3 regions of the Macrococcus sp. CoH-51_TC_04 genome follow, and region 1 is predicted to be linked to each of the others. Evidence: riboswitches for the same ligand, from Rfam matches in the RefSeq annotation. Region 1 holds a riboswitch; each other region holds the start of a gene.
What was found. Region 1 has a riboswitch for thiamine pyrophosphate ahead of tenA (thiaminase II). Riboswitches for the same ligand answer to the same signal wherever they lie in the genome.
Positions count from the first base shown of each region.

Region 2: another riboswitch for thiamine pyrophosphate. It lies ahead of ACZ2V4_RS00835 (ABC transporter substrate-binding protein); the one in region 1 lies ahead of tenA (thiaminase II).
Region 3: another riboswitch for thiamine pyrophosphate. It lies ahead of tenA (thiaminase II); the one in region 1 lies ahead of tenA (thiaminase II).

Region 1 covers NZ_JBVGOY010000001.1:53,234-56,800, forward strand. The annotation lists gene ACZ2V4_RS00255 (GntR family transcriptional regulator) at 1-147, shown strand, start outside; gene ACZ2V4_RS00260 (DUF1648 domain-containing protein) at 149-1,246, shown strand; TPP riboswitch at 1,297-1,392, shown strand; partial or broken gene tenA (thiaminase II) at 1,384-2,106, shown strand; gene ACZ2V4_RS00270 (PTS sugar transporter subunit IIC) at 2,286-3,296, shown strand; gene lepB (signal peptidase I) at 3,393-3,567, shown strand, end outside.
Region 2 covers NZ_JBVGOY010000001.1:175,599-179,165, reverse strand. The annotation lists gene ACZ2V4_RS00840 (thiamine-binding protein) at 1-219, opposite strand, end outside; gene ACZ2V4_RS00835 (ABC transporter substrate-binding protein) at 219-1,220, opposite strand; TPP riboswitch at 1,255-1,353, opposite strand; gene ACZ2V4_RS00830 (2-oxoacid:ferredoxin oxidoreductase subunit beta) at 1,422-2,285, opposite strand; gene ACZ2V4_RS00825 (2-oxoacid:acceptor oxidoreductase subunit alpha) at 2,286-3,567, opposite strand, start outside.
Region 3 covers NZ_JBVGOY010000006.1:108,311-111,877, forward strand. The annotation lists gene ACZ2V4_RS07380 (transglycosylase family protein) at 1-579, shown strand, start outside; gene ACZ2V4_RS07385 (LysM peptidoglycan-binding domain-containing protein) at 698-1,513, shown strand; TPP riboswitch at 1,597-1,693, shown strand; gene tenA (thiaminase II) at 1,754-2,422, shown strand; gene thiD (bifunctional hydroxymethylpyrimidine kinase/phosphomethylpyrimidine kinase) at 2,422-3,210, shown strand; gene thiM (hydroxyethylthiazole kinase) at 3,210-3,567, shown strand, end outside.

The DNA of each region.
Region 1 (3,567 bases):
GCGATCATTCATCCGGATGCATTGAAGGCTGCTACGAAAGCCGAACAGGAAGATTTGCTGGAACGATTAAAGCCGATAATCGATGAAGCGAAATGCAAGCAGGTCGATATATCAGACTTATTAAAAAAATTAGAGGAGCGTGAATAATATGGAAGCCGTTATTACAACTATTATCTTACTTTGTACAGGTCTACTCTTTTTACTGAATGCACGATATATCAGAAGAAATATTCTCTTTAGTGTGTATGTTCCAGACAGTAAGCGTAATGATAGTAAGGTGAGAAATATTGCGCAAACGTATAAACGAAATGTATTCATTATCAGTATATTATTTGCAGTTATTCATTTATTGTTGAGGACGATATTACAATCTGAATTGCAGTTTATCCTGTTTACGATACTTATATTCCTATTGATTATCGCAATGATCTGGATATATAGAAGTGCATTTAATCAGATGAGATCTTTAAAAGAAAAAGAAGACTGGATGGCAGACATTAAAATGTATAAAGCTGTAGATACAAGTTTAATGGATGAAGAAAATTCGACGACTTCATACTTCTATATGATACAATTCGTAATGCTCATGGCAGCGGTAATATATGTTGCAATGAACTATCATACAATACCTGACACAATTGCGACGCACTGGGGGCTTAATGGTGTACCGGATAATTGGAGTGATAAAAATATAATAACTGTATTCTTCCCTTCAGGCATAGCACTCTTTATGATATTTGTGTTATGGGGTTCAAGCAAAGGGTTATCACTTTACCAGTCAAATGTGAGTCCGGCAAACAAAGAAGCTTCGAAAAAGTATGCGACAGATACGAAGCGCAATAACGAGATGTTACTGCACGTCATATCATTTATTATGACAATTTTATTTATCTTCATTCTCGTAAGACCTGTTCTGTTCGGGAAAGAATATATGCCACCTTATATAATGGAAAGTATTATATTTATATCAATTGTCGTGGTGATATTTGGTATTATTCAGCAGATTAGCAATGATAAGAAGTATCGTGCCTCAGCCGCTTTAAATGATAAAGCACCGTATCATAATGAAAAAAATTACATATGGGGACTATTTTATTATAATAAAGAAGATGATAACGTGTGGGTACCAAAATTATCTGAATTTGGGATGACACTCAATATGGCAAGACCAGCTGCATGGTTTATCGCATTTATGATTATTGTGTTTCCTATAATACCGATAGTGATTATGATTATAATGGCTTGAGATAAATATTTAATATGATACGATTATACTGTACTACAAATAAAAATAAAAAATGTCACTAGGGGTGCATTCGTGCTGAGAGGAGTAATCCGACCCTTTGAACCTGTTTGGTTTATACCAGCGTAGGGAAGTGCTTAATGCCTATACCTGCGTATAGGCATTTTTTATTGAGGAGGAATAACATGTTTACTGAGCGCATATTAAAGCGTGTCGAACCGATCTGGGCTTCTTATCTGGAACATCCTTTCGTTAAGGGGCTAGGTGATGGTTCGCTTGAGAAGGAAAAGTTTCAGTTCTGGTTAAAACAAGATTATGTTTATTTAATTGATTAGGCTAAATTAATGGCGATCGGGAGTGCGAAGGCACCTGACCTGCGTGTGATGGGCATATTCTCTAAACTGCTGCATGGTACGTTGTTTATGGAGATGGATTTACATCGCAGCTATGCGAAACAGTTTGGCATTTCTGAAAGTGAATTAGAAGCAACTGAAGCGGCATCAGTGAATACAGCGTATACGAGCTATATGCTGAACCATGCACAGCGTGGTGGTGCCGAACATGTTACGGCGTGTCTGCTTGCGTGCGCATGGAGTTATAACTATATCGGGAATCATTTAGCGGAGCAGGACGGCGCATTAGATGATAATAATCCATATCGTGACTGGATTGAAACATATTCAGGGGAAGCATTTACGGAACTTACGAATGATGCAATTGCACTGATGGATGAGCTTGCTGAAGGTATGCCGGAGCGTGTACTTGCAGATTTAGAGGAGATTATTGTTAAAACAAGCTACTACGAGTATATGTTCTGGGAGATGTGTGAATTTAAAGCACATTGGGACATTCCAGTGAAGTAAGTTGTAATGTTAGAATAGTTAAAGTCAGAAGCTAAGCGAATACTTAGCTTCTGACTTTATTATTTATTTAAAAAGAAAATTTCGAAAAGTGTGAAATGTATACGACAACAATCGATTATTTTTTGTTACTATAATAAGAACACATATATATATTATAAAAACAGGAAGGGATTGTTGATGTGGATATTTTGATTGGAACAGGTTTCTTACTCCTTGTCCTTGTGCTGTTTACGTTATTTACGTATAAAGCACCATCTGGTATGAAGGCGATGGGGGCATTAGCGAATGCCGCGATTGCAACATTTCTTGTCGAGGCGTTTCAGAAATACGTTGGTGGAAATATATTCGGAATAAAGTTTCTAGAAGAATTAGGAGATACAGCCGGAAGTCTCGGTGGTGTAGCAGCAGCTGGTTTAGTTGCTTTATCTATTGGTGTATCTCCCGTTTATGCACTCATTATAGCAGCAAGCTGTGGTGGCCTTGATTTATTACCCGGGTTCGTTGCAGGGTATGTCGTTGGTTATGTTATGAAATATGCTGAAAAATATGTGCCTGAAGGTGTTGATCTAATTGTAGGAATTATTATTATCGCGCCGCTTGCACGTATGCTTGCAATGCTTGTTACACCATTAGTAAATAATACGCTAATTAAAATTGGCGAAGTGATACAGCAATCTACAGATGCGAGTCCGCTGGTTATGGGATTTGTGCTTGGTGGTATTATTACGGTTGTAGGAACTGCACCACTGAGTTCGATGGCTCTAACAGCACTACTTGGTCTGACAGGGTTACCGATGGCGATAGCTGCAATGGTATCATTCAGTTCAGCGTTTATTAATTCAACGATGTTCTATAAATTAAAGTTAGGAGATCGTGCCTCTATCTTAGCTGTTGGCATCGAACCGTTATCACAGGCAGATATTATATCCTTAAATCCTGTACCGATCTATTCTTGTAACTTTATCGGTGGTGCACTTGCGGGTATGGTTATTGCACATTCTGGAATGATTAATGATGCACCTGGAACAGCGAGTCCTCTAGCTGGATTTTTAGTGATGTTCGGCTTTAACGAACCACTTCAGATTATTGGATGGGGTAGCGTTATTGCAGTAATCTGTCTAATTGTTGGGCTAGTAGGAAGCCGTATATTTAAATCTTATCCTCTGCGCAGGAAATCAGAATTTATATAATTGGTTTATACATCTAAAGTATGGCAGTATGACATTATCTTTTTATATATTATTAATGGTATAATAGCATAGAATTTTGAAATAAGGAGATAACATATGTTAAAAGAGATAAAAGAATGGATCATATCAATACTTGTTGCACTTGTCGTTTTCTATATCGTACATACATTTTTATTTGCAACGTATGCAGTCAATGGTGACTCTATGTTCCCGACGTTTAAGGATAAAGAGCGCGTGATTATCAATAAGATTGCGACAAAGACAGATAGCA
Region 2 (3,567 bases), 120 kb from region 1:
AATAGATGGACACCCCATTTCACGCATCTCTTTATTCATTAATTCGATTAACTTAAGCAACTCATTCATGTTCCCCTCAATTGATGTTTCAAGCGGATTCACGATGTACTTTAAGTTTGATGCTTCAATCACTTCAATTGCGCGATCAACATATGGAATTACATCTTCACCATTTGGCGTCTTCGGAATAATTTGTATGCTCATTATTGTATCTGCCATTATTTACCCTCCACATATTCATTTGTAAATGCATCTTTAGCAATGAAGTCTTTAGTAATCACTTTGTTATCTTTCATAAACTGTCCAAAATTCTTCCAGATACGTTCTTCCTGATAGCCCCAGTATTTCGCATCATCCTGATATTTAGGTGACAAATATTTTTGTGATGCATATACGAGCTTTTCTTGTTTTTTAAGTTCTGGAACAGACTTCATCAAAATATCTGCACTCTCTTTGTCATGTTTAATTGAATACTCATAACCTTCTTTAAGTGCGGTCATAAATTTCTTAGCTGTCTCACCATTTGATTTTAAATACTTTTCATTTGCAATAACGACAGGTGTGTAATAATCCAGATTTTTATCGTAATCAATTAAATACTGCATATTTACATCGATATTACGTGTTTCTGCTTCGATTCCAGTCCATCCATAATAAACCCATGCGAAATCGATATTCTTCTTAGATGCAGTAAAGAAATCAGTATTTCCCATATTGATAATTTTAGTGTCTTTCACTGATGCTCCGTCTTTTTTCATAACTGCATCAATCATTGGCTGTTCAATCGGTGCACCCCATCCACCGTATGTTTTCCCTGCATAATCTTTCGGTGATTTAATATTCTTATCTTTCAAGCTCATAAATCCACTCGTATTATGCTGGATAATTGCTCCAATCGATTTCACTGGAATGCCTTCAGAACGTGATTGCGTCACTGTTTCCTGTGCACTAATTCCGAACTGAACATCTTTTTTGTTTGCTGCGATAAGCTGATCGGCATTCACTTCACCAGGTGTCTTAATTTCAACATCTAAACCCTGTTTGTCAAAGTAACCTTTCTCTTGTGCTACATATAGTCCTGTATGATTTGTATTCGGCGTCCAGTCCAGCATAATCGTCACTTTTTCTTTCTTATCTTCCTTACCTTTATCGGCTGACTGATCTCCACAGCCTGCTAGTAAAATGACACAACTCGCACTTAACAATAACTTTTTATTCATATTAGCCTCCAAAAAAACACAACCTGATTGCAGGTTGTGTCAGTTGACACTTCCCTACGCTGGTATAATCCAGATCAGGTATATAAGGGTTTAGGACGAATCCAATCTCAGAATAACTCCCCTAGTGTTTAAAAATTTATATTATTTTGTACTGTTTTAGTATAACAGCTTTATTATAAATAAGGTACAGATACTTAGTTTTTATTTGAACTGAGCCATTAAAGCATCAAATTCCTCTTGTTTAATATTTAGATCTGCTTTTGTTAAGTTCTCACTGTAGCCATCAATTTGTGATTCGTACGTCGGTGCATCGGTATCCTGATACACGATACCTGTAACAAGCCCATCTTGTTCGTGTACTGTATTGATCGCCAGCTGTTTATTGGTATGATCATAATCTTCAATATCAGCAAGTTTCGTCAAATTTTCTTTAAACCAGTCATACGTATTTACTTTGTTGTATGTGACACACGGAGAAAATACATTGACGAATGAGAATCCTTTATGATTAACTGCCGCTTCAATAATTGATGTTAAATCTTTTATATCACTAGAAAAGCTTTGTGCGACAAAAGTTGCGCCACTTGCAAGTGCAAGTTCAAGCGGAGAAAGATGCTTCTCAATCGAGCCTTTTGGCGTTGTCTTAGTGACAAATCCATGTGCTGAACTTGGTGATGTCTGTCCTTTAGTCAGTCCATAAATTTGATTATCCATTACAATATACGTGATATCAATATTTCTACGTAGCGCATGAATCGTATGCCCCATACCAATCGCAAAACCATCACCATCTCCACCGGAAGCGATAACTGTAAGCTCCTGGTTTGCCATCTTCACACCTTGTGCCATCGGTAATGCTCGACCATGGATCGAATGCACACCATATGAATTTACGTATCCAGACAGACGTCCAGAACAGCCGATACCTGTTATTAACGCGAGCTGTTCTGGTTCTAAGCCGATGTTCGCACATGCTTTTTGTATCGCCGCTTGTACTGAGAAGTCCCCACAGCCAGGACACCAGTTCGGTTTCACATTATTTCTGAAATCTTTAAATGTTGCCATCTATATTAACTCCTTTAATGTTGCGTTGATTTTCTCTTCAATTTCGTGAGGTAAGTAAGGTGTACCATCATACTTACTCATCTGAATCATCTTACCTTGATGATTCGTATTCATCTTGATAATCTGTCCAAGTTGTCCGTTAAAGTTATGTTCAACAACAATCACTTTCTTCACTTTATCTATCGCTTGCTGAACCTCTTCTGTCGGAAACGGATGAAGTTGTTTCATATGCAGATGGTTTACCTTTCCTTCTACACGATGGATTGCTTCATCAATCGCTCCATACGTTGAAATATAACCAATCACTAACACATCTGCATCTTCATGATACGTATTGTATACAACAGGTTCAGTAATCTTCAGCTGTTCTAATTTACGCATACGTTTTTCCATCTGCTTTGCACGGTTTACGGGAGATTCGCTCGGCTTTCCTTCTTCGTTATGTTCAACACCTGTAACGTGATGGATACCGTTTTTCACACCAGGAATCGTACGTGGTGAAATGCCATTATCTGTTACCGCATAGCGTTTGAAGTATGCTTTATCCTCCGTTGGTTCAACTTCAGTAACAAGTGAACCACGATCAATATTAATCTTATTATAATCAAGTACAGGAACAGTCTGTTTCCCTAAAGAAAGCTGTAAATCACTTAAAATAATAACCGGACATTGATATACTTCCGCTAGATTAAATGCCTCGTTCGTTAAGTAGAAGGCATCTTCAGCAGTTGTTGGTGCAAGGACAATCTTTGGAATCTCGCCATGCGTTCCGTAGATCATCTGCATTAAGTCTGACTGCTCCTGTTTCGTTGGCAATCCTGTAGATGGACCTCCGCGCATCGTATTTACGATGACTAACGGCTGTTCAGTCATACCACTCAGTCCAATCGCTTCCATCATTAACGATAGTCCTGGACCACTTGATGCAGTAAATGCACGTACGCCCGCATAGTTTACGCCTATTGCCATAACTGCTGCAGCTATCTCATCTTCTGTCTGAATTACAGTCCCACCAAAGCGTGGTAATTTATCAATCATATATTCCATAATTTCACTCGCTGGTGTAATTGGGTATGCAGCCATAAAACGTGCTCCACCTGCTAATGCGCCAAGTGAAATTGCTTCATTACCAATCATAAATAAATGTCCTTCTTCGGTTGAAGGTTCTAATTTATAATCCACAGTAAGTTCTGAATGACTTTCAATTTCTGCATAACCTTTGTGTAGCGCTTCTTTATTTAATGTACAGATCTTTTCACCTTTTTTAGCAAACAGGTCATCC
Region 3 (3,567 bases), on a different contig from region 1:
ATTGAAACAAATAAAAATCTTAAAGTAGGTAAACTGATTGTTGTTGATAAAGAGGAAAAAAGACAAATCGTTACGCAAACAGCTGCTCAGCAAGCACCAGTAACTGTACAACAACCAGTGGCGTATCAAGCACCGGTCGTCAAAGCCCCAGAGCAAACAGCTAAACCGGCAGCACAACAACCAGTAGAGCAACCAGTCCAACAAGTAGCACAAGAGCAAGTAGCGCAACCAGTGGCACAAAAGCCAGTAGAGCAAGCACCGGTCCAACAAGTAGCACAAAAGCCAGTAGAGCAAGCACCGGTCCAACAAGCAGCACAAAAGCCAGTACAGCAAGCAGCTCCTGCTGGAAATTCATCAATGGATGCACATTTACGCGTTATCGCACAACGTGAATCAGGTGGCAACCCTAATGCTGTTAATGCATCTGGATACTACGGATTATTCCAATTTTCACCATCAACATGGGCATCTGTAGGTGGAACAGGAAATCCTGCAAATGCTTCAGTTGAAGAACAATGGAAACGTGCAAGAATATTATATCAAACTGCTGGAGCTTCTCAGTGGTCAACGGCGTATTAATTAGTCAGAAATTTAACATAACACTTAATCTTTTATATTGTTGTAACCTATGAAATATGAAATTTTAATGTAGTTAACGTATTAAAATTGTAGATAATCTTTAGGAGGACTTTTCCAGATGAAAAAACTTTTAGCGGTAACGACAGTATTTGCAGTAGGTGGAACATTTGCAGCGACTCAAGCGGATGCAGCACAATATAGAGTAAAAAGTGGGGATTCTTTATGGAAAATCTCTCAAATCTATGGGACGTCAGTTCAAGCATTAAAGCATGAGAATGGATTGAGATCTAACTTAATTCATGTGAATCAAGTATTAAATATTAATGAGAATACAACAAAACGAAATACTTATAAATCAACATATAAATCTGCATACACAGCACCTGTAACTACAGGTTCATATTACCGCATCGTTCCTGGAGATACTTTGGGCAAGGTTGCATCACGTTACGGTGTATCTGTTGCGCAGCTTAAAGCATGGAATGGTTTGCATTCAGATTTAATTATTGCTGGACGTACATTGAAGGTTAATGGACCGGCTGTAGCAGCTGCACCCGTTACAAGAACAGCATATCAAGCACCAGTTAAACGTGCTGTTGCTAAGTCAGCATACCAAGCACCAGTAAGACAGACTGTTTATAAGGCATCGACGACAAAGCGTGTGACTACGACAAGGACACAAGCACCGGCTGTTCGTGTGAACAACGGATTAAACTGGGCAGCATTAGCAAGATGTGAATCTGGTGGCAATCCATCAATTAATACAGGAAATGGATACTATGGAATGTATCAGTTCAATTTACAGACATGGCGTGGTGTCGGTGGAAGTGGTTATCCACACCAAGCTTCTGCAGCAGAGCAAACGAAACGTGCTCAAATTTTATACAATATGCGCGGTGCGCAGCCGTGGCCAGTATGTGGGGCACGTTTATAGTAACGATATTAGAACTTTAAGGTGTATTCACTTTGAAGTTCTTTTTTTGCATTAATCCATTAACTTCGTTACACTAATATTAATATACACACTAGGGGTGCCTTGCGCTGAGACGGCTTTTGCCGAACCCTTCACCTGATCCGGATAATGCCGGCGTAGGAATGTTGTGCTAAGTACCCGTTATGTGTATTTAACCTATTTCCTATTAGGAGATAGGTTTTTATTTTTAGGAGGGATAACGTGTTTACGAGACAGTTGAAAAAAGAAGTAGAACCGATTATTGAATCGATTTATAATGATCCATTTATTCAAGGTATTATTCATGGGAATCTAAAGAAAGAAGCAGTAAAACATTACTTAAAGGCAGATAGTTTATATTTAAACGAGTTTGCAAAGATATATAGCCTACTTATTCCGAAACTAAATGATAGAGAAGGAATTCAGTTCTTACTCGGCCAAATCGATTTTGTTATGAATGGTGAAGTGGATGCTCACTATACATTAGCAGACTATGCAAGTGTTGATTATAAGACAGTGATTGAAGAAGGAGAATGGTATCCATCAAGTGATCATTATATTAAGCATATGTATTACAATGCCTACCGCTATAGTGATGCGAGCTTTACAATATGTGCGATGGCACCTTGTCCATATGTCTATCAGCAGCTGGCACTAAAGATTGCTGAACGTAATGACCTGGAAGGTAATCCGCTAAAACCTTGGGTCGACTTTTATTGTACAAATATGCATGAGCTTATCGGTCATTTAGATCGCTGGGTAGATGAGTTCAGTGAAACAGCTTCTGATGAAGAACTAAATATATTAAGAAAGAACTTTGTTGAAAGCTGTATTCATGAGAAGCGCTTCTTTAATATGTCCTATAACATTGAAACATGGGAGGGTTATTGATGAAAACAGCATTATCGATTGCCGGAACCGATCCTACAGGAGGTGCCGGAACGACAGTAGACTTGAAAGTCTTTCAGTCACGCGGCGTATACGGGATGAGTGTAATAACAAGTATTGTTGCACAAAATACATTAGGTGTGCAGGATGTCTTTAATCAGCCTGTGGATGTTATACAGAAGCAACTTGAAAGTGTATATTCAGACATTGTTCCGGATGCAGTAAAAACAGGAATGTTAGCAACAAGCGCAGTGATGGACGTGGTGAGACCGTATATAGAACGTTATAACGTCCCATATGTCATCGATCCAGTGATGGTGGCTAAAAGTGGAGATTTGTTGCTCGATGAGAACGGACAGAACGCCGTACGCACGAAGTTACTGGATATTGCGACGGTGGTGACACCAAATATCCCTGAGCTAGAGAAAATTGTTGGAATGAAGGTGGAAACGGAAGAAGATATCTTACGTGCAGGAAAAATATTTATCGATGAAATTGGTTCTCGAAGCGTGCTTATCAAAGGTGGACACTTAAAGGGAGATGCGACTGACTATCTCTTCACAAAGACGGGATTAATTACTTTGCCTGGAGAACGTTATAATACGAAGCACACACATGGCACGGGCTGTACTTATTCAGCTGTTATCACAGCAGAACTTGCCAAAGGGAAGAGTATAGAAGATGCTGTGCGATTAGCGAAGCGCTATATGGATATGGCCATTAAGTACACTCCTGGAATTGGTCATGGCCAGGGCCCAGTAAATCACTTTAAGTTTCAGGAGGTTGAATAATGACAAAACTCACTCAACTTCGTAAAGACAACCCGTTGATCATCTGTATTACGAATGATGTCGTCAAAAACTTTACAGCGAACGGCCTGCTCGCACTTGGTGCAAGCCCTGCGATGGCGACAGAACGTCAAGAAATGGATGAGTTTTTAGCGTATGCTGGTGCGTTACTAATCAATATAGGATCAATTGAAGAAGGGGATAAGGAAAACATGTTACAAGCGGCTGCATTTGCAAATAAACATCATGTACCTATCGTACTTGATCCTGTCGCTTGTGGTGCATCTAAGTTTCGTAAAGACTTCTGCTTAAAATTGCTGAACGAGCATCATATTAGTGTCATTCGTGGGAATGCGTCAG